Regions from separate parts of the Phyllobacterium sp. 0TCS1.6A genome, predicted to be linked through region 1. Evidence: predicted binding sites of a transcription regulator. Region 1 holds the regulator's gene; each other region holds the start of a gene.
What was found. Region 1 encodes LexA, which represses DNA repair genes until DNA is damaged. Its sites were predicted from a motif close to TGTTCNNNNTGTGTTCNG; they were not measured.

Region 1 (7,686 bases):
CAACAACATGCCTTCATCGCCGTCGATATAGGTGATCTGGGATTCGCAGGACGCCGTCGATGTGAAACCGGGGTCGTAGGTGAAGGCTCCGGTGTTCTTGTACAATGTCCCAATGTCGACCACATCCGGCCCGATCGTACCCTTTTTTATGGGTAGCGCGAATTCGTGACCATTGAGGTCGATGTTGACGCTGTTTTCAGACATTGCCCTTCCTTTCTTGCTTCCAACTTGCGCTTGTTAAGCGCAAAAGCATTCATCCTCATTCGAGGTTCCAACATGATTTTTTCTGGCATTGCACCGTAACCGAAAGGTGCGATGTTGCAATGCAAAAATGTGCTGCTCGACCCCGCTATCCGGCTTTTATTTGATCATCGATTCGGCCAAGCGACTCCTCGCGCCCAAGCACGGCGAGAACGTCGAATACACCCGGCGACGTGGAGCGGCCGGTGAGGGCGGCCCGCAATGGCTGGGCGATCTTGCCGAGCTTCAAACCCGTTGCCTCGGCATGGACGCGTATGGCGGCATCGAGGGATTCGGCGTTCCAGTCATCCACCGACTGCAGCACCGGCAGCACGCCGGAGAGCACGGCGATACCATCGGCATTGAGCAGGCCGGATGCCTTTTCATCCATCCCGAGCGGCCGCTGCACGAACAGATAGCGAGCGCTGTCGGCGAGTTCCACAAGGGTCTTCGCCCTTTCCTTGAGACCCGGCATTGCGGCGACCAGCTGCTTGCGCGTCGTCTCGTTCAGGCGGGCCAGAATGTCCGCTCCGCCTTCCATTTCCGGCAGGATGTCGATCATGGCCTGGACCAGATATTCGTCGTCCGAGCTGCGCATATAATGACCGTTGATCGCCTCCAGCTTCTGGAAATCGAAGCGCGAGGCGCTGCGGTTGATGTCGGAGATCTCGAACCAGTCGATCATCTCCTGGTCGGACATGATCTCGTCATCGCCATGGCTCCAGCCGAGCCGCACCAGGTAATTGCGCAGCGCCGCCGGCAGATAGCCCATGGCCCGATAGGCCTCGACCCCGAGCGCGCCGTGGCGCTTCGAAAGTTTCGCGCCATCGGCCCCATGGATCATCGGAACGTGGCCCATGACGGGGATCGTCCATTCCATCGCATTGTAGATCACGGTCTGCCGTGCCGCATTGGTCAGGTGATCGTCGCCGCGAATGATATGCGTCACCCCCATGTCGTGATCGTCAACGACCACCGCGTGCATATAGGTGGGGCTCCCGTCGGAGCGCAGGATGATGAAATCATCGAGGTCCTTGTTCGGGAAACGCACTTCGCCCTGCACCTGGTCCTGGACGATGGTCTCGCCATCCTGGGGCGACTTGATACGGATCACCGGTTTGACGCCGGCAGGGGCCTCGCTCGGGTCGCGATCGCGCCAACGCCCGTCATAGCGGGGCGGACGACCTTCCGCGCGTGCCTTTTCGCGCATCTCTTCCAGTTCCTGCTGCGAAGCGTAGCAATAATAGGCCTTGCCGCGGGCGACCAGTTCTTCCGCCACCTCGCGATGACGCGGCGCCCGCTCGAACTGCGATATGGCTTCGCCGTCCCAATCGAGGCCGAACCATTTCAGCCCGTCGAGGATCGCCGTGACTGCGGCCTCGGACGACCGTTCCCGATCGGTATCTTCAATGCGCAGGAGCATTTTACCGCCCGTATGCTTGGCATAGAGCCAGTTGAAGAGAGCCGTGCGAGCGCCGCCAATATGAAGAAAGCCCGTGGGAGAGGGGGCGAAACGGGTGACAACAGAAGATGACATAGGGTCTCCAGATACGCCCGGCTATTAGCCGAACGTCCAATCGATTTGATTTGGCGTTGATGTACCATAGCAGCGCCGTGGTGCAAGTGTATTGGCAGAATTGGCGCTAAATGGACAAGCTGGCAGACCTCATCCGTAGCCGGCACGAATCAGGGCTGGCGCCGCCGTCATCTGGAAACCTGCCAGTTCCGGATACCGAACGCAGGGCGGCGAGGCCTGCCATTGCGCGCGGCATGGCCGCCGGCCTCGCCCTGGCGGCTGAACGCGGCCGCCACGCTGCATCAGTCGCCTTGCGCCACGAGGCAGCGCGCGGCACGACATTCCTGCTGCTTCCGGTTTTCGCGGGCACGGGTTCGGTGCTCTATTTCACGGCAGCGGCAGAACCGCGATTGAGTTCGGCGATCTTCGGACTGGTGCTGCTCGGCGCGCTGAGATGGATGGCTGCCGATCGGCCGCTGCTCAGGCTTGCCGTGACATTCGCCCTTGCGCTCGTTGCCGGCATGGCGTTCGCCAAGATGGAAACCATACTCGCCAATACGCCGATGCTTGGATCCGACGTGACGACGGAGGTGACCGGCCGCGTATTGACTATGGCGAGGAACGCCAAGGGCGGCGTGAGGATCGTGCTCGACGTGATCGATACCGCCAAGCCAAAATTGCGTTTTCCGCCATCCCGTATCGCCGTCTCGGCCAGAAAGCTTCCGGCCGGTCTCGGTGTTGGCGATGGCCTTGGGGCGCGCATCCATCTGCGCTCGCCTTCGGGGCCATCCCGCCCCGACAATTACGATTTCGCGTTCAACAACTATTATCGCGGTATCGGCGCCAACGGTTTCGTGCTCGGCATGGCGCATCGGCGCATCTTGCCGCCGAAACCCGGCCTCGTGGCCTGGGCTCTGAGCAGCATCGAGTCGATGCGGCAGCGGCTGACCCAGCATATCCAGCACCGCATCCCAGGCGAGGCAGGGGATATCGCCGCCTCGCTGATAACCGGCCAGCGCGACGGCATCAGCGACAAGACCAACAATGCGCTTCGCCTCAGCGGCCTGTCGCATATCCTGTCGATATCCGGCTTCCACATGGCGCTTGTCGCCGTGACCACCATGGCGACGCTGAGGGCCAGCCTGGCGCTGTTTCCGGGGGTGGCAGCCCGCTATCCGGTGAAGAAATTCGCGGCCGCCACTGCGCTCGCCGGCAGCGCCTTCTATCTGCTCCTGTCGGGCGCCGACGTCGCGGCACAGCGCAGTTTCATCATGCTCTCGATCATGCTGCTGGCGGTGCTGGTCGACCGTGCCGCGCTGTCGATGCGCAATCTCGCCCTGGCCGCCATGGTCACGATCGCGCTGGCGCCGCACGAAATCATGGGACCGAGCTTCCAGATGTCCTATTCGGCGACGGCGGCGCTGATTGCCTTCTACGGCTGGTGGGGAAGCCGCAGGGCAAAGCGCCGGGGGCGTCCGACGGGGGCGGCGGGGCGCGCACTGGAAGCGGTGGCGCAGTATGTCATTGGAATCGCGTTGACCTCGCTGGTCGCCGGGGCGGCGAGTTCGATCTTCGCCGCCTATCACTTCAACAATACGGCGCCGCTCGGGCTCATCGGCAACGCGCTGGCGCTGCCGGTGATTTCAACGCTCGTCATTCCATTCGGCGTCATCGGTCTCATGGCAATGCCATTCGATCTCGACGGGTTTTTCTTCGGCATCATGGAGCGCGGCATCGATATGGTCATCATGGTCGCCGAAATGGTCTCAGGTCACTCTCCGCCGGGCAATTTCGGTCTCGTCCCCCGCCAAAGCCTGATCCTCGCCTGCCTCGGCCTGATCATATTGCTGTTTCCGGCGACGCGTCTGCGCCTGTTCGCCTTGCCGCTCTTTGCAGCGGCCGCAGCCCTGGCAGTCTGGACGCCGCCGCCGGAAATCATGATCTCCGAGAATGCGAGCCTGGTGGCGCTGCGCGCGACCGACGGCCGCCTTGCCGTCAACAGGGCGGGCGCGGAAAGCTTTACGCTCAAGAACTGGCAACAGGCCCATGCCACATCGGCCGTGATCGTTCCGGCCAAACCAGCCGTGGCAGCGGAGGACACGCAGTTCGAGTGCAACGCAGAGCTATGCCTCGCAAGGGAGCCGCGATATGGCGCCGTGGTGGCGCATGTCCGTTCGGCCGAGGCCATGGCGGCCGCTTGCATGGAAAGCGATATCATGGTGCTGGCCTTCGCCGGCCCCTATCGCTCTTGCGAGGTGAAGAATGCGCCCATCACCGTAACGCGGCAGCAATTGGCGCTCTTTGGCGCAGCGACCATCAAGCTTCGGCCAGTGCCCGAGTTTCGGCCAATGCCCGCAATCAAACGATCGACGGAAGACCGTCGCCAATCGACCGAACCCACCCGGGGAGCGATCGCCGCAGCAGCGCCGGGTTTTTTCGCATCGATAGAGTATGCGATCGGGCGGCCCATCCGGCCATGGAACAATTATCGAATTCATTCGCGGGCGGCACGCAATATCGCGGAGCGTCCGCGCCCGCCGAAACGCCCGCCTGTACAGGCTGTGGTCAGTACCGCCGAATGAGCCCGACGAGCTTGCCCTGAACCTGAACGCGATCGGGGCCGAAAATTCGCGTCTCATAGGCAGGATTCGCCGCTTCGAGTGCAATCGACGCGCCCTTGCGACGGAAGCGCTTCAGCGTTGCCTCCTCATCATCGACGAGGGCCACGACGATCTCGCCGGGATTTGCGGTGTTGCCGCGCCGTATGACGACGGTATCGCCGTCGAAAATCCCCGCCTCGATCATCGAGTCACCCTTGACCTCAAGGGCATAATGCTCGCCATTGCCGATCATGTCGGGCGGCAGCGTCAGCATGCTCGTCTGGTTCTGGATGGCCGCGATCGGCACACCGGCCGCGATGCGTCCCATGACCGGAATGCTGACCATATTGGCCGCGATATTGCCGATGTCCGGCGCGGGTTGCGGCGCAGGGGCGGTGCGGCCAAGGCTGCCCTCGATCACGCTCGGCGAGAATTTGCGCTGGGCGTTCAGTCCCGGAGCGATCGAATCAGGAAGACGGATCACTTCGAGCGCCCGCGCCCTGTTGGCAAGGCGGCGAATGAAGCCGCGCTCCTCGAGCGCCGAGATCAGCCGATGAATCCCGGACTTCGACGCAAGGTCGAGCGCATCCTTCATTTCATCGAAGGAAGGGGGGATGCCCGTTTCCTTCAGGCGATCATGTATGAACAGCAGTAGTTCATGTTGCTTGCGCGTGAGCATTTGGCGATCCTCCACCAGGGAATCGGAAAAACAAAACCAGAACAAACACTATATGTTCCAGTTGTGTTCCACAAGGATTAATATGTGGTTGAAAAAGCCCAGGTGGCGGAAATTTATATGGAACGCCATGGCGATAGGACATTTTTCGCTACTTTTGGCGAAGCATCATGCCTTCGCAGCAGCTTCCATAGCCTGCTAACGGACGGGTGGCCCGCTCGATTGGCGCAGGATCAGTTCGACCGGCCAGACTTCCTGCATGGCTGTCACGGCGGCGCCGTCGAGCTGCAACATCAGCATCTCGGCGATCCTCGTTCCGGCAGCGCGGATCGATGAGCGGGTTGTCGTCATGGATGGCACCATGTTGCTGGCATTGAGATAGGGGAAGACGTCATCATGGGCGATGAGGGAAACCTGCTTTCCGACCTGGTAGCCCTTGGCGCGTATGGCGCGTGAAACGCCCAGCGCAGTCATCATCGATCCTGCGATAATGCCGGTCGGCTGCGGTTCACAGGAGAGGAGGCGCAGCGTTTCGGCGAAGCCGATGTCGTCGGAAAACCTGTCATGAATGATGAGACGTTCATCGATGGGCAGGCCGCGCTCCAGATGAGCCTGCCGGTATCCGAGTTCGCGATGTTCGGAGAAGGTGAAGCCCTTGAGGCCGTCGATCATGGCAATGTGGCGGTGGCCGAGATCGAGCAGATGCGAGGCCGCCTGGTAGAAAGCGCCCTGATTGTCGATGTCGAGCCAGGAATGGGGAACGTCTGCTTCCGTCCTGCCGTGCAGCACGAAGGGAAAGCCGGCCTTGGCCAGCATGGTTATCCGCTCGTCCACGAGTGCGGGGTGCGAAACGATGATGGCATCGACGCGTTTGCTCGAAATCAGGCGCTTATAGACCGAGATCTCGTCATTGTTGATCAGCGGGCTGATCAGGAAATCGATCTCATGGGCGGAGAGGCGTTCGGCCAGGCCGGCCAGGAATTCGGCGGTGTGCGGTCCGAATCTCTGGCTGGAATCGGCCGGAATGATGATGCCGATGGCGCCGACCCGGCCCATCGCCAGCCGGCGCGCATTGGCGTTGGCGGTGTATCCGTGCTGCAGGGCAGCCCTCGTCACGCGCTCGCGCGTCGCCTCGCTGACTTCCGGGTAGCCGTTCAATGCGCGGCTGACGGTGGTCTGGGACAGTCCCAGCCGTTCAGCCAATTCCTTGAGGTTCATATGATCGTTCCGACATTTCCATTGCGAAGACTGGCCCATTACGAAGACTGGCCCGTTGTGATGACTGGCCATTGCGACGACTGGCATACAACGCCAGATTGAATAAAATCCAAAGCGCTATAAAGCAATTATGTTGACAAATTCTCTGTTGCACAAGGTGGTTTTGCGGTATCTTGACATTGTGGACCTAATTTGACACTTATTTTCCAAAGCGCTTTGGGAGGGATCCGGGCGCTACTGGAGGAGGGGCGCCGCTGATGTGGCGCCATTGAACGAGGAGGAGGAATTATGAAGCTTGGATCATTTCTCGCCGGGGCGCTGGTTACGGCTCTTTTGAGTTCGGGCGCCTATGCGGCCAATCTGTCCATCGTGTCCGGCGATACGGGCAATGGGCGCGAGTTCCTGCGCAGCCAGCTCGACCGCTTCGAAAAGGAGACGGGCAACAAGGTCCAGATCGTCGCGATGCCCGCCAATAGTTCCGATCAGTTCGGCCAGTATCGGCTGTGGCTGGCGGCCGGCAATACCGATATCGACGTCTATCGCACCGACGTCATCTGGGCGCCGCAGCTGGCAGAGCAGTTTCTCGACCTGACCGACGCCTTCAAGGACGTGATCGGACAGCACTTCCCATCCGTCATCGAGAGCCAGACCGTCGATGGCAAGCTGGTGGCCATGCCGATGTATACGGATGCGCCGGCGCTCTATTACCGCAAGGACCTCCTCGAAAAGTACAAGAAGCCGGTGCCGAAGACCTGGGACGAGATGGCTGCGACCGCCAAGGAAATACAGGATGGCGAGCGGGCCGCCGGCAACAAGGGAATGTTCGGCTATGTATTCCAGGGCAATGCCTATGAGGGGCTGACCTGCAATGCGCTTGAATGGATCAAGTCTTCGGGTGGCGGTCAGATCATCGAGACCGATGGCACCATCTCGATCAACAATCCGGACGCAGCGGCAGCCGTCGACCGCGCCAAGGGCTGGATCGATACGATCAGTCCGCGTGGCGCGCTCGCCTATACCGAGGAAGAAAGTCGCGGTGTCTGGCAGACCGGCAATTCCGTGTTCATGCGCAACTGGCCCTATGCCTATGCGCTGGGCAATGGCCCGGACAGCGCAATCAAGGGCAAATTCGACGTGGTGCCCCTGCCGGCCGGCAAGGAAGGAGCGTCGTCCGCAGCCGCGCTTGGCGGCTGGAACATAGCCGTTTCCAAGTACAGCAAGTCGCCGGAAGAGGCGATCAAGCTGGTGAAGTTCCTTTCGGCGCCCGAGCAGCAGAAGGAGCGGGCCATAGCCCTCTCAAATCTTCCCACCATCAAGGCGCTCTATGACGACAAGGAAATCATCGCCGCGCAGCCATTGATCAGCAATTGGAAGCCGGTGTTCGAAACGGCCGTGCCGCGTCCGTCGGCTCCGACCAAGGTCAAATATAACGAGGT
Region 2 (7,686 bases), on a different contig from region 1:
GCATTGCCGCGCTCATTGCCGCGCTCATTGCCGCGCTCCGGGCGACCGCGCCTTTCCTGCCCGCCGCGATGATTGCCACGGCCCTCGAAGCGGGCCGGCTTCCACACGAGAACCGGCTTTGGCGCCTCTTCGGCATCGGTTGCGGGTGCGGGCCGTTCGGCCGCCGGCGCTTCCACCGCGGCTTCGCTCGGGCGAACCCAATCGGCCCACATCGGCCCGACCGTCTCGGCAGCGGGAACATTGCCCGCAGCGGCAGGCGCCGCGTCCTTCTGCACCGCATCGAGTTCCGCCAGCTTCGCCGCGACGGCGGCCGCTTCCAGCGGCTCCTGGCGATAGCCGAGGCTCTTGAGTATCTCCTCCATATCGTCGGGCGTTGCACCGAGTATGGACATCATGGCCGGCACGACGATGAAACGGGAGCCGTCATAGGCCGCGTCCGGACGCGGGCCGGAACCGGGCTTCCAGGCGAGAGCCGGCCGGATGAGATCGGCGAGACGCTCAAGAATGTCGATCCGCACTGCCCGGCGCCCAAGCAGCCTGTAGCCGGCGAGCTTGTAGAACATCGGATCGAAACCGGGATCGGTGACCACGGAAGTACGCCCGGCGGCAAGAACCTGCACGACGTCGCCATAGCCGGGGCGATCTTTCGCGTCCTCTTTCAGGGCCCAGAGCAAAGTCAGGAGACCGGCCGGCGCAGGCTTCAGCAAGGCCGGGAGGAATACATGATAGGCGCCGAAGCGCACCCCGAGGCGGCGAAGCGCCGCGCGCGATTCCTGATCGAGGCCACGGACCTCCTCGGCTACTTCGCGGCGCTGCAGAATGCCGAAATTCTCCACCAGCCGGAATGCCAGGCCCTTGGTGATGCCGGTCAGCGCATCGGCGCCCGACAGGTCCACCAGCGGCTTCAGCAGCGTCTCGATGTGATGCGCAAGAAACCGGTCCACCCGTGCCGCGACCTTGTCGCGAGCCGGCCCGGTCAATTGCTCGTCGGCCAGAAGCACGGCGCGCGGACGCAGCGGCTGCTCGCCGGCCACGACTGTGGCGATCGGCGCGCCGATCCATCTCAGTGTGCCATCCGAGGCCAGCGCGAAATCGCCATTGGCGGAAGCGGCAAAGCGCTCCGCCCGACTTTCGAACTCGGCAGCCAGCGCTTTCTGCGCTGCCGACCTTATCGCCTTGGCGTCGCTGCCATCATCGTGAGCATCCGCCGTAAACCGGAACCCATCCAATCGTCCAACATGGTGCCCTTCGACGATGACGTCCCCGGTAGGGCTAATTTCGGCTTCTAGCATTGTATTCTCTCTCAGGCGCCTCATAAGCACGCTTGTCCTGCGGTCTACGAAGCGTTTCGTCAACCGTTCATGCAGTGCATCGGATAATCTGTCTTCAATTTCACGCGTCTTTTCTTGCCAATGTGCCTGATCTGCAAGCCAACCGGGCCTGTGGGACACAAAAGTCCAGGTTCTTATCTGCGCTATGCGGCGCGACAAGGCATCGATATCGCCGTCCGTGGAATCAGCCCGGCGCACTTCCTCCGCCATGTAGTTCTCGTTGACATGGCCCCGTTCGACGAGATCCGTATAGATCGTTGCGATGATGTCGGCATGCTGTGCCGGCGCAATCTTGCGATAATCCGGTAGCGAACAGGCATCCCAAAGCAGCGCCACCCTCTCCGGCCCGCTCGCCAGCGGCGCTACGTCCGGATCGCGCGAAAGGAACTCCAGTGCCTGCTGATCCACCGCGGGCAAGGCGCGCGTCAGCCCCTCGCCCGGAGCGGGCGTATCGATCGAGCGCTTGAGGGCGTCGATGCTGGAAAAGTCGAAATTCGCGGTTCGCCATTGCAGGATGCGCACCGGATCGAATGTATGCGACTCGACCTTCTGCACCAGCGGCTCGGAAAACGCAGCGACCTGGCCGGTGACGCCGAAGGTGCCGTCACGCAGGTGGCGCCCTGCCCGCCCGGCGATCTGTCCGATCTCCGCCGGCGAGAGATCGCGGAACTGGTAGCCGTCGAACTTTCGATCCTGCGCGAAGGCGACATGATTGACGTCGAGATTGAGCCCCATGCCGATGGCGTCGGTCGCCACCAGATAGTCCACATCGCCGGATTGATACAATTCCACCTGGGCGTTGCGCGTGCGAGGGCTCAACGTGCCCATGACCACCGCCGCGCCGCCGGACTGCCGCCGGATCAGTTCGGCGATCGCATAGACCTCATCCGCGGCGAAGGCGACGATGGCGCTACGCGGCGGCAGGCGCGTGATCTTCTTCGACCCGGCATAGTGAAGGTTGGACAGCCGAGGCCGCGTGACGACCGAAATGCCGGGCAGCAGCTTTTCCAATATGGCGCGCATGGTGGCAGCGCCGAGAAGCAGGGTTTCCTGGCGCCCGCGCAGATGCAGGATGCGATCCGTGAAGATATGGCCGCGCTCGAGATCATTGGCGAGCTGAACCTCATCGATCGCGACGAAGTCCATGTCCGTCTGGCGCGGCATGGCCTCGACCGTGCAGACCGCATAGGCCGCGCCCGGCGGGCTGATCTTCTCCTCGCCCGTTATCAGCGCGACATTGGCCGTGCCGACCCGCTCGGCGATCTTGTTATAGACCTCGCGCGCCAGCAGGCGCAGCGGCAGGCCGATGATGCCGCTGCGATGCGCCAGCATCCGCTCGATGGCGAGATGGGTCTTGCCGGTATTCGTCGGACCGAGAACGGCAGTGACGTCTCGGCCTGTCGGAAACCGGGAAATTTCGGGCATGGGCATCACAGTCATCGGCGAGTTCAAATCCGCAACTTGGGGAACCCATCAATTGCAGCCAGTACAGCTGAACGGGTCGTTTAAACCGTGTACAGAACCTAGGTGGGGCATTCCAGATAAACAATCACAAAACGATTCACGGAATATACCGTTAAGAAACAGAACGCGAGGAGAACGAATCAGCGACGAATCGCTTCCGCGTTCTGTTTCCCGTTTTGTTCACCGCTATATATGGATCTCGCAGCCGCATTCCAACCATATGCTGAATCGAATTTTCGCCGTCCTTCGGCGTTTTCGTGCCGATCTTAAGGATTTAGCGAGATTGGCGATGAAATATTAACCATGGCGGCGGAGGAATGCCGCGCCTCGCGGCGCGGCAAAGTCTCAACAGAAATACTGGCCGCCATTGGCGGAAAGGGTCGATCCGGTGATGAATCCGGCCTCGTCGGAGGCGAGAAACACCACGCAGCGCGCCACTTCTTCGGGCTCGCCCAGGCGCCCGACGGGAATTTGCGGAATGATGCGCTCATTCAGCACCTTTTCATCGATGGCGCGCACCATCTCGGTCCCGATATAGCCGGGGCAGATGGCATTGACCGTGATTCCCGCCCTGGCCCCCTCCTGCGCCAGCGCCTTGGTGAAGCCGAGATCCCCGGCCTTGGCGGCTGAATAATTAGCCTGCCCGGCCTGCCCCTTCTGGCCGTTGATCGACGAAATATTGATGATGCGGCCGAACTTCCGATCCCTCATCCCGCTCCAGACCGGATGGGTCATGTTGAACAACCCGTTGAGGTTGGTATTGACGACCTCGTTCCATTGGCCGGGCGTCATCTTGTGGAACATCGCGTCGCGGGTAATGCCGGCATTGTTGACGAGCACGGCGACCGGGCCATACTCCTCCTCAACCCGGGCAATACCGGCGGCGCATTCCTCATAATTGGAAACGTCCCATTTGTAGATCGGGATGCCGGTTGCTTCCCTGAACTTCTGCGCTGCCTCGTCATTGCCCGCATATGTGGCAACCACATTATAGCCCGCTGTCTTCAGAGCCGTACTGATTGCAGCGCCTATGCCTCGCGTTCCCCCGGTTACGATAGCCGTTCTTGTCATTTTGCCTCCTCAAATTAACGCTTAAATCAAATCAACAAAATCTTGTGCCGCAGACCTCCACCTGCCGGCACCCGGCCCGAAAACGGCGGGCCGGGTCAGTACGGCGTCAATCCTTGACGCGTTCCACGCACAGGGCGACGCCCATGCCGCCGCCGATGCAGAGCGTTGCGAGCCCCTTGCTGCCATTGCGGCGCTTCAGTTCGAAAAGAAGCGTGTTCAAAACACGCGCCCCGGACGCACCGATCGGGTGGCCGATCGCGATCGCACCGCCATTGACGTTGACGATGTCCGTGTTGAAGCCGAGGTCCTTGTTGACCGCGCAGGCCTGGGCGGCAAAGGCTTCGTTCGCCTCGACGAGATCGAGATCCTCGACCTTCCAGCCGGCCTTCTCCAGCGCCTTGCGCGACGCCGGTATCGGTCCGGTTCCCATGATCGCCGGATCGACGCCCGCCGTCGCCCATGACACGATGCGGGCCAGCGGTTTCACACCGCGGCGGCTCGCTTCCTCCTCGCTCATCAGTACCACCGCCGCGGCGCCGTCATTGAGGCCGGAGGCGTTGCCGGCGGTCACCGTGCCTTCCTTGTCGAAAGCGGGCCGCAGCTTGGTGAGCGAGTCCAGCGTGGCGCCATGGCGGATATATTCGTCCTCGCTCACGACGACGTCGCCCTTGCGCGTCTTGATGGTGACCGGGACGATCTCGTCCTTGAAGCGGCCGGCCTTCTGCGCGGCCTCCGCCTTGTTCTGCGAAGCGAGGGCGAAATTATCCTGCTCCTCGCGCGTCAACTGCCATTTGCGCGCGATATTCTCCGCCGTTATGCCCATGTGGTAGCCGTGGAATGCGTCCGTCAGGCCATCCTTGATCATGGTGTCGATCATCTTGTAATCGCCCATCTTCACGCCCGCCCGCAGATGCGCGCAATGCGGGGCCATGGACATGGATTCCTGCCCGCCCGCCACGATGATCCCCGCGTCGCCCGTGGCGATCTGCTGCATTCCGATAGCCACGGCGCGCAAGCCCGAACCGCAGAGCTGGTTCAACCCCCAGGCCGTCTTTTCCTGCGGAATGCCGGCTTCCATGGCCGCCTGCCGGGCGGGATTCTGGCCTTCGCCGGCGCTGAGCACCTGGCCCATGATGACTTCGTCCACGTCGGCGGCGTCCACGCCCGCACGTGCCAGCACCTCCTTGATCACCGCCGCTCCCAGTTCATGTGCAGGGACATTGGCAAAGGCGCCGTTGAACGAGCCGACCGGCGTGCGGGCCGCGCTTGCTATGACGATGGACTGGGTCATTGGAAATTCCTCATTTCTGAAAGCAGGATGCACAGTTGGATGACAGAATTCCCTTCCCCACGCCGTTTGACAAGGGCCCCCGCGATGCTTTGTAGCGATTTATCCGCGCTGCGGCGCAGCATAATCGGGTTGCATGAAGTTGAATGCACTGCACAAATCACTTTGATTTGCGCGGCTTTGCACCTATCCTTCCTTATCTGTCCGTGGGACCTGCGGAACAATGTCGGCATGGGAGCGAGTGGGGAGCGAAGTAATGGCAGGAAAAACCGGCGAAATCATCATCAAGAAATACGCCAATCGAAGACTCTACAATACCGGCACGAGTACCTATGTGACGCTGGAAGACCTGGCCGGCATGGTCAAGCGCAATGAGGATTTTACCGTTCAGGATGCCAAGACCGGCGAGGACATCACCCATTCGGTGCTGACGCAGATCATATTCGAGCTGGAGAACAAGGAGGGCCAGAACATGTTGCCCATCCCGTTCCTGCGCCAGCTCATCGCCTATTATGGCGACCAGATGCAGGTCGTGCTGCCGACATTCCTCGAACAGTCCATGTCCGCCTTCGCCAGGGAGCAGGAGCGCATGCGCGAGCAACTGACCGCCGCCTTCGGCAAGACGCCGATGGACATGATGCCGATGGACATGATGAATGTGAGCGCGCCGATGAAACTCGTGGAGGAACAGGTACGGCGCAATACGGAGCTCTTCCAGCAGGCGATGCAGATGTTCGCGCCCTTCGGACTGAACAAGACGCCGGGCGGGGCACAGGCTCCGGCCGAGGCCGCCACGGACAAGGCTTCCGACTCGAGCGGGCTGGACGAACTGAAGGAACAGATCGCCGCCATGCAGCGCAAGCTCGACTCCCTCGACAAATAAGCGTCAGGAAAAGGCATCATGAGCGGATCGGCCAAGGCCACGGTCTTCATCGACAATGAGAAGGTGATCGTCACCGAGTACAGATTTGCCGCCGGCGACAATACCGGCTGGCACCGGCATGAGCGGGATTATGTCGTGGTCCCCCTCATGGACGGCCGGGTAAAGCTGGTGACGGATTCCGGAGAGAACTTTGCCGAGATGAAGAAAGGCGTGCCCTATTTCCGCAGCGAGGGCGTCGAGCATGATGTCGTCAACGCCAATGAAGGCGAATACGCCTTCATCGAGATCGAGCTGAAATAGTCAGCGGAAATTGACGTCGCGGCCGGCGGAGCGCAGCGAGACGGCGAAGCCGGCCAGTATGTCGAAGAATGCCATCACCAGCAGGATGAAGAACAGCGCGTGCGACGCGGCGGGAACGAGCAGGAACTCCACCAGGAATGCGACGAAGACGAAGGTGGACAGAAGATGGTCGATCACCGAGGCATTGCTGGTGCGCGTCGATTTCATGATTTCGAAGAACAGCAGCGCCAGCGACAGCACGATCATCAGATCGCCGAGCGTCATGGTCCAGATGCCGCCCGATAGCATCGGCGTCGAATAGAGTTCCATAGCCCAGGGATCGGGGCCGCTCACACCTGCGAAACCGCCAATCACCAGATTGAAGACGATGAGTGGCACTACCATAAGGGGTATGTTCGAAACCATGCGCGTTCTCCCTCAATGCTCCCGCCAAAAAGAAAGACCGGCGCGAGGCCGGTCCTTCTAGCATGAAAGAACAGGAAGAATCAGCCTTCTTTCGGCGTCAGCACCTGACGGCCGCGATACATGCCGGTCTTCAGATCGACATGGTGCGGGCGGCGCAGTTCGCCGGAGTTCTTGTCTTCCACATAGGTCGGGGCCTTGAGGGCGTCAGCCGAGCGGCGCATGCCGCGCTTCGACGGCGAAGTCTTTCGTTTAGGTACAGCCATTGTTCAGCTCCAGTAACTCAGTCAAAATCCGGCACTGGCCCGATTGAGCCTGTCACAATGGACAAAATTCCGGAAAGTTCGGCTGGGCTATACACCGCTTGAGGGCTTTTGACCAGATGCGAGTCGTATTTTTTGCAAGCTGGCGCGCAGGTGGCCCTGCCATCAGCTCACGCAGCCGACATATGCCCCCGCACCGCGCGCTCGGCGTTCATTGACGCGGGCCAGCGTCTGCAGCCCGCGCCCGGGCTTTGCCGGGTTCCTGATCTTCGGATTTGGCAGCGTCACCGCAAGATAGGCCGCCTGCCTGGAGGAGAGCCTGGCGGCGCTGGTGCGAAAATGGTGCCGGGCGGCAGCTTCTATTCCATATATTCCGGGACCCCATTCCGCGATGTTGAGATAGATTTCCATCAGGCGCCGCTTGGGCAGCATGAGGTCGGTCATGACCGCGAGCGGTATCTCCAGCCCCTTGCGGATGAAAGATCGTCCGTTCCACAGGAACAGGTTCTTCGCGGTCTGCATGGGTATGGTGGAGGCTCCGCGCGTCTGCTCCCCGTCGATCGTATCCGAGACCACGGAGTTCAGCGCATCCCAGTCGATACCGGCATGGGAGCAGAATTTCGCATCTTCGGACATCATGACGGAATTCACCAGCACTGGCGAGATTTCGTCGAGCGAGACCCA
Region 3 (7,686 bases), on a different contig from region 1:
CACGGTCTTCAGGTCCTCGGCGATCGGCAGCGCGTCCTTGAACTGGCCGTCGGTCAGAAGGACGAGCATCAGGCTCTGGCGCAATTCGGTATTGCGCGGATCGAAGCGCAGCGCCTCGCGGTAGAAGGCGACGGCGCTGTCGAAATCATTGCTGCGTTCGGCTGTCCGCGCCGAAAGAAACGCCCCCGACAAGGTGCCGGTGCTGAGGGAAGGCGCCTGGTTCGTGGTGGCGGCCGCAGGAATCGAGCCTGCCATGACGGCGGCCAGCGCTGCGCCCGCGATGGAGCCAAGCAATTTGCTGCGTTGCATATTGTGTTCCTCTTTGGCCACCCTTGTGGCCCTCGATACGAATCCTGGCCGAAACCATGGCCTTTTTACGGTTTCACCACAAGTTTTCCCGAAACGGCCCCGGCTTTTTGCGCCGCCGGTCAGTTGACCCTGCTGATGCAGAAGTCGATGACGTCGAGCAGCGCATCCTTCTGCGGCGACGCATCGAGAGGGGCAAGCGCGTCGCGCGCGATGCCGCCAAAGTGGCGGGCGCGCTGGACCGTGTCGCTCAAGGCGCCATAGCGCGTCATCAGGCCCTTGGCCTTTTCGAGGTTCTTGTCGTCGTTCTGGCCGTTTTCCAGCGCTTCCTTCCAGAACAGCCGCTCCTCGGAGGTGCCGCGGCGATAGGTCAGCACCACCGGCAGGGTGATCTTGCCCTCGCGGAAATCGTCGCCCGTATTCTTGCCGAGGTCCTTGGCATTGCCGCCATAGTCCAGCGCATCGTCGACCAGCTGGAAGGCGAGGCCGAGATTGAGGCCATAGGAACGCAGCGCCTGCCGGTCCGTGCGCGATGCCGCCGCGATGATCGGACCGACTTCCGCCGCCGCCGAGAACAGCGCCGCGGTCTTGGCCTTGATCACGGCCAGATATTCATCTTCCGTCGTCTCGAGATTCTTCGCTGCCGCAAGCTGCATCACCTCGCCCTCGGCGATGATCGAGGCCGATGTCGCGAGCACGTCCAGCGCTTCGAGCGAACCGACATCGACCATCATCTTGAAGGCCTGGCCGAGCAGGAAATCGCCGACGAGGACGCTGGCCTGGTTGCCCCAGATCATGCGCGCAGTGCTGCGGCCGCGCCTGAGGTCGCTTTCGTCCACCACGTCGTCATGCAGCAGCGTCGCCGTATGCATGAACTCGACGCTGGTGGCGAGCTTCACATGGCCATCGCCCTGATAGCCGAACATGCGCGCCGCCGCGAGCGTGATCATCGGGCGCAGGCGCTTGCCGCCGGAGGAGATCAAATGATTGGCGACCTCCGGTATCATCTCGACATCGGAACCCGCCTTGGACAGGATAAGTTCATTGACGCGGCCCATGTCGCCCCTGGTCAGATCGACCAGCGGCTGGACCGAACCGTCATTGCTTTTCTTCTCGTCGAGACTGACAACAACGCCCAAAACGAAACTCCTACTGTCCTGCTATCGTGCGGGTGCACCTTATTTTGACCGGCTGCGAGCCGCAAGCGGCGAATTGGCGCGCGGAATTTGATGCCTGCCATTGGATCGTGCTAGGCAAATCGTGCTAGGCCCCAAGCGGGCTTGCAGCATCGCCGGAAGCCGGCATCCCTCGGAAGGTAGAATGACATGCTCGAAATCATGCGCACGAACGACCCCGTCCTGATTTCCTTCGTCGAGGCCCTGCTGAAGGACGCCAACATCAACTTCTTCGTCGCCGACGCCAATATGAGCATTCTCGAAGGCTCGCTCGGCGTGCTGGCGCGGCGCATCATGGTGGAGGAGGCGAACGCCTCCGAGGCGCGGCAGATCCTGACCGACGCCGGCATCGAGCAGGAGCTTCGTGACTGACCGATGCTGCCGGACGACGATACGAGCACTGTCGACGCCTTTCATCGCGGCCGCTTCCACGTGGTGCAGCCCGCGCTCAAGGGCCATCGTTCCGGCGTCGATGCCATGATCCTCGCCAGCATGGTGCCGGACGGTTTCAACGGCCGGATCGCGGATATGGGCGCCGGTGCGGGAGCCGCCGGCCTTGCCGTGCTGTCGCGCTGCCCGGAGGCGAGCGCGACGCTGATCGAGCGTTCGGCCTTCATGGCCGGTTTCGCCCGGCGGACGCTGGAACTTGCCGAAAATGCGGCGCTTGCCGGCCGCGCGGAAGTATTGGAAGCCGATGTCATGCTGACCGGGCGGGCCCGCGCCGCGGCCGGCCTGCCGGATGACAGCTTCGGCTTCGTCATCATGAACCCGCCCTTCAACGCGGCATCGGACCGGGCGACGCCGGACCCGCTGCGGGCCGAGGCGCATGTCATGGCGCCCGGCATGTTCGAGGGCTGGCTCCGCACCGCCGGAGCGATATTGCGGCCGTCCGGCATGGTCGGCATCATCGCCCGCCCGGGCTCGCTGGCCGAAATCCTCGAAGCCCTGCGCGGCCGCTTCGGCCAGATCGTCATCGTCCCGGTTCAGCCCCGCCCGCAGGAAGCCGCCATCCGCATCCTCGTGCGCGCCGTCAAGGGCAGCAAGGCGCCCCTCGCCCTGCATCCGCCGCTGATCATCCATCACGAGAGCGGAAACGGCTTCACGCCGCGCGCCGACGCCATCAACAACGGGCTCGCCGGGCTTTTTTAGCCGTGGCGGGATTGTCATTCCGCCGCAGCCGCCTACATGCCAGTTGAAACACCACCAATGAGGAGAGCCCCTTGCCCCGATTCATCCGGAATCTGCTGCCGCGGCGCTGGCGCCCGGACCATCACGAAATTCCCGTGGTTCGCCTGCACGGCGCCATCATGTCGGGCAACAGCCGGTTCCAGAACAATCTGTCGATCGCCACGGCCGCCTCGGTGCTCGAAAAGGCCTTCGCCGACAAGGACGCGCCGGCCGTCGCCATCTCGGTCAATTCGCCCGGCGGCTCGCCCGTGCAGTCGCGGCTGATCTACCGGCGCATCCGCGATCTCGCCAGCGAAAAGAACAAGAAGGTCTATGTCTTCGTCGAGGATGTCGCGGCCTCGGGCGGCTACATGATCGCGCTCGCCGGCGACGAGATCATCGCCGACCCCTCCTCCATCGTCGGCTCGATCGGCGTCGTCTCGGCAAGCTTCGGCTTCACCGAACTGATCAAGAAGATCGGCGTGGAGCGGCGCGTCCATACGGCCGGCAGGAACAAGGCGACGCTCGACCCCTTCCGCCCGGAAAACAAGGACGACATCGAACATCTGAAGGCGCTGCAGCTCGAAATCCACGAGACCTTCATCGGCCTCGTCAAGGAGCGGCGCGGCGACAAGCTGAGCGAGGCGCCGGACCTCTTCACAGGCCAGTTCTGGACCGGGATCCGCGGCCTCGAACTCGGGCTAGTCGATAGCCTCGGCGACATGCGCTCGCATCTCCAGGCGCAATACGGGCCGAAGACCAGGCTGAAGCTGATCTCGCAGCCGCGCGGGCTTTTCGGCCGCAGGCTGCCCTCCGCCGAAGTGGGGCTGGAGCGTCTCGGCGCCGGTCTCGCCAATGGATTGGCGGCTTCCGTGGAGGAACGCGCCCTGTGGTCGCGTTTCGGCCTGTAGACGGGAGCCGGAATTTCCGCACCGGCCGCTTTGGCAAGCGCGGCCGGCCATGCTATATCTGGTCTTGAACAGCCGCATGTTTCGAGGGTTACGCCGATGCCACAACTGATCTTCTTCCTGCTTGTCGGCCTCGCCGCCTATTATGGCTACCGCTCCTTCAAGCGCGAGGCGCAGCGCGTTTCGCAGCGTGTGCGCGAGGCGGAAAAGGAAGCGCAGAACAGGGCCGACGGCACCCTGGTGCGCGATCCGAAAACCGGTGAATACCGCCTGCGCAAAGACTGAAAACCATGTTCGACAGCCCAGCGCCCGGCACAGTGAGCCGTGTTGCTCCCGCCAAGATCAACCTTGCGTTGCATGTGACGGGCCGGCGCGACGACGGCTATCATCTCCTCGACAGTCTCGTGGTGTTTGCCGGCCATGGCGACCGCATCAGCGTGAAAAGCGCCGCCGCCGACAGTTTCGCCATCGGCGGCCCTTTCGCGGCGGGACTGCCGGCGGACGACGGCAATCTGGTGATCCGCGCGCGCGACGCCCTGCGTTCGCTCTTCCCCCGGCATTCGGGCGCCGTTGCCATCCATCTTGAGAAAAACCTGCCCATCGCCTCCGGCATTGGCGGCGGATCGAGCGACGCAGCGGCGGTCCTGCTGGCTCTCGCCCGGCTGTGGCGCCTGCAGATCGAGCCCGGAGCCCTGCTGCCGGTCGCGCTGAAGCTCGGCGCCGACCTGCCGATGTGCCTGCACGGGCGCCCGCTCATGGCGCGCGGCATCGGCGAAGCCATCGAGCCGGTGGCGCAGTTTCCGCATCTGTCGCTGGTACTGGCCAATTGCGGCCTTGCCGTCTCGACACCGCAGGCCTTCGCGGCGCTCGACCGGCGCGACAATCCCGGCTTGCCGCCATTGCCCGGCCTCGCCTCGGCGGCGGCGCTTTGCGACTATCTCGCGGCAACGCAGAACCATCTCTACCTCGCCGCGCGCAAGCTCTCGGCGAGGATCGACGACACGCTTCACGCGCTGGAAGATACCGGCCCGCTTCTGGCGCGCATGTCCGGCTCGGGTGCGACCTGCTTTGCCATCTATGACAGCGACGCGGCGGCGGCGCTTGCCGCGCAGCGCCTGCAACAACAGCATCCGGACTGGTTCGTCATGGCCACACATAGTCCGGCGGAGGGATGATCATGGACAGGATAGACGAAAGCCGCGCCTTCGTGCCGGTGAAGATCGCGGTGCTGACCGTCTCGGACACCCGCACCACGGACGACGACAAATCCGGCGCGACCCTCGCCGAGCGTATCGTCAAGGCCGGGCATATCCTCGCCGACCGCGCCATCGTCGCCGACGAGCTCAGCGTGATCCGCTACAAGGTCATCGCCTGGTCGGAGGACCCGGAGATCGATGTGATCATCACCACCGGCGGCACCGGCTTTACCGGCCGCGACGTGACGCCGGAAGCGCTGGAGCCCATATTCGAGAAGCGGATGGATGGCTTTTCCGCCGTCTTCCACCGGATATCGCAGGACAAGATCGGCACCTCGACCATCCAGTCGCGGGCGACGGCAGGCCTGTTGAATTCGACTTTCGTCTTCGTCCTGCCCGGCTCGCCCGGCGCCTGCAAGGACGCCTGGGACGGCATACTCCAGCACCAGCTCGACTACCGGCACATGCCGTGCAATTTCGTCGAGATCATGCCGCGCCTCGACGAGCACCTGCGCCGCGGCGCTGCAAGCTGAAACCTATCTGGCCGGCGCCGGCACGATCTCGGCACGCATGCGCTTCATGGCCAGCCCGCGCGCAAGATCCGCCGCCCTCGTATCCGGCTTCAGCAATGTCAGCGACTGGCGGCGCGATATAAGCAGGCCGTCCGCTATGGGATTGGCCGCCGAGAACAGCCGCTTCAACAGCGGCTTCCGATACAGGGAGGCACGGGTGAAACAGGCCGGCCCCTGCATGCGCTCCACATGCACCGCCACCGGCTCGATCCAACCATCCATGAGGCGCGCGCCGGGCTCCAGCAGCAGGAACCAGTCGCTGCGGCCCCGCATGAAGCCATCGATCAGCATCTGGTCCTGCAGGAAGATGCAGCCGGCCGCATCAGCGACGCGGTGCGTCTGGTCCTGCGAGCCATGATCGACGACGATGACGTCGCTCAACAGCCCCTCCACCGCTCCGCCGACCAAACCGGTGAGCGTCCTGGCCAGAAGTTCGTCGGAATTGTGGGTTTCAATCAGGACGGAGATCATAAAAAGCAATTATAGCAAGCGCGCGAAAATTTCCATCACTGCTTTTGGCTAAATTGTTCTTGCTTTGTTCTATCCGCGTGCTAGGAATAGATTCATGTTTAGCAGCGATGCGAATCGAGCCGTTCCTGAAGAGGGAGGATGCAATGGATATTGTAGTGCAGGCTGACAAGGCCGCTTTCGGCGATGGCCGGGCGCAACATGCCAATGCGCTGCTCGACGAGACGGGCCTGCGCGTCGATTCCGAACGCCGGCGCGGCCGGGGTGCGGGCATCAACCCGACAGGGCGCTTCGAGAGCGAGACCAGGCACGTCTATGATGATGGCTGGGAGACGATCGAGGACCTGCCGCCGTTCAAGACCGATGTCCAGGTGGAAAAGCCGCGCACCATCATCACCCGCAACGATTCCCCCGATATCAGCTTCGACCGCTCGATCAATCCCTATCGGGGCTGCGAGCATGGCTGCATCTATTGTTTCGCCCGGCCGACGCACACCTACATGGGGCTTTCGGCTGGGCTCGACTTCGAATCGAAGCTGTTCGCCAAGCCCGACGCCGCGAGGATGCTCGACAAGGAATTGTCCCGGCCGGGCTATCAGGCCAGGACCATCGCCATCGGCACGAATACCGATCCCTACCAGCCGATCGAGAAGAAATGGCGCATCATGCGCGATATTCTGCAGGTGCTGGAGGAGCATCAGCATCCCGTCGGCATCGTCACCAAATCGGCGCTCGTCATGCGCGACCAGGACATTCTCGCGCGCATGGCCGAGAAGGGGCTGGCCAAGGTCTGCCTTTCGGTGACCTCGCTCGACGGCAGGCTCGCCCGCACCATGGAGCCGAGGGCCTCGACGCCGACAAGGCGGCTGCAGGCGCTGCGCGGCCTCGCGGATGCGGGCGTTCCCGTCGGCGTGATGGTGGCGCCGGTCATTCCCGGGCTCAACGACCATGAGATCGAGCGCATTCTCGACGCGGCCCATGCCCAGGGCGTGCGCGAGGCCGGCTATGTCCTGCTTCGCCTGCCGCTGGAGGTGAGCCCGATCTTCAAGGAATGGCTGCTGCGCAACTACCCGGACAGGTATCGCCATGTGCTGTCGCTCGTCCGTTCCATGCGGCAGGGCAAGGATTACGACGCCGAATGGGGCAAGCGCATGCGCGGCGAAGGGCCCTATGCCTGGCAGATCGGGCGGCGTTTCGAGCTGGCGACAAAACGCCTCGGCATCAACACGAACAAGAAGAGGCTGAGGACCGACCTGTTCGCGCCCACACCCGCGAGCCAGCAATTATCGCTTTTCTAGTGATCCGGGTTCACTGGCGCCCTGTTTCTACGCGTTTTCCCGGTGGAGAAATCCACCGACTTTTCCGGAAGGCGCACCAAGTGAAAGCTTCCCCTTCGTCCCGGCGGCACCCCAACCTCGCCGGGACGAGCCTCCCTGATGCCACCCGCCCCCCGAGCATCAGGGACTTGCAGAGAATCGGAACGAATGCGAGTGTCGCCGCAAGATGTCTCGATCGCGTTCTGATTCTCTGCTGCTTCCCCTGGAGCCCGCCAAGCCGGACTTTGCCAGCGAGCGCAAATGGATGCGTTCCGGTGTCGAGTTCGTCGCCGGCATAGACGAAGCCGGACGCGGACCGCTCGCCGGCCCCGTGGTTGCGGCGGCGGTCATCCTCAATCCGAAGAAGATTCCGGAAGGGCTGGACGATTCGAAGCGGCTGACAGCGGCGCGGCGCGAGGAATTGTTCGAGACGATCACCGCGACGGCGCTGGCCTGCTGCGTCGCCAGCATTTCCGCCCCGGCCATCGATGCCACCGACATTTTGAAGGCGGCGCTGGAGGCGATGCGCCGCGCGGCGCGTGGCCTTGCGATCCTGCCCGGCCATATCCTCATCGACG

Region 2: a site for LexA is predicted at 2,916-2,933, ahead of OSJ75_RS05535 (helicase-related protein). Genes of this name have one in related genera too.
Region 3: a site for LexA is predicted at 5,850-5,867, ahead of OSJ75_RS20000 (PA0069 family radical SAM protein). Genes of this name have one in related genera too.

The regions. Positions count from the first base shown of each region.
Region 1 is NZ_JAPMAB010000001.1:788,657-796,342, forward strand. Features, by position in the region: gene gltA (citrate synthase) at 1-204, opposite strand, end outside; gene gltX (glutamate--tRNA ligase) at 350-1,777, opposite strand; gene OSJ75_RS03810 (ComEC/Rec2 family competence protein) at 1,888-4,338, shown strand; gene lexA (transcriptional repressor LexA) at 4,322-5,035, opposite strand; gene OSJ75_RS03820 (substrate-binding domain-containing protein) at 5,231-6,250, opposite strand; gene OSJ75_RS03825 (ABC transporter substrate-binding protein) at 6,539-7,686, shown strand, end outside.
Region 2 is NZ_JAPMAB010000002.1:276,836-284,521, forward strand. Features, by position in the region: gene OSJ75_RS05535 (helicase-related protein) at 1-2,771, opposite strand, end outside; gene OSJ75_RS05540 (beta-ketoacyl-ACP reductase) at 3,141-3,866, opposite strand; gene OSJ75_RS05545 (acetyl-CoA C-acetyltransferase) at 3,973-5,157, opposite strand; gene phaR (polyhydroxyalkanoate synthesis repressor PhaR) at 5,411-6,037, shown strand; gene OSJ75_RS05555 (cupin domain-containing protein) at 6,056-6,337, shown strand; gene OSJ75_RS05560 (hypothetical protein) at 6,338-6,742, opposite strand; gene rpmF (50S ribosomal protein L32) at 6,823-7,005, opposite strand; gene mtgA (monofunctional biosynthetic peptidoglycan transglycosylase) at 7,168-7,686, opposite strand, start outside.
Region 3 is NZ_JAPMAB010000011.1:379-8,064, reverse strand. Features, by position in the region: gene OSJ75_RS20045 (tetratricopeptide repeat protein) at 1-309, opposite strand, end outside; gene OSJ75_RS20040 (polyprenyl synthetase family protein) at 429-1,445, opposite strand; gene OSJ75_RS20035 (DUF2007 domain-containing protein) at 1,632-1,853, shown strand; gene OSJ75_RS20030 (tRNA1(Val) (adenine(37)-N6)-methyltransferase) at 1,857-2,630, shown strand; gene OSJ75_RS20025 (S49 family peptidase) at 2,702-3,559, shown strand; gene OSJ75_RS20020 (hypothetical protein) at 3,656-3,841, shown strand; gene OSJ75_RS20015 (4-(cytidine 5'-diphospho)-2-C-methyl-D-erythritol kinase) at 3,847-4,731, shown strand; gene moaB (molybdenum cofactor biosynthesis protein B) at 4,734-5,285, shown strand; gene OSJ75_RS20005 (glycosyltransferase family 2 protein) at 5,289-5,795, opposite strand; gene OSJ75_RS20000 (PA0069 family radical SAM protein) at 5,939-7,090, shown strand; gene OSJ75_RS19995 (ribonuclease HII) at 7,296-7,686, shown strand, end outside.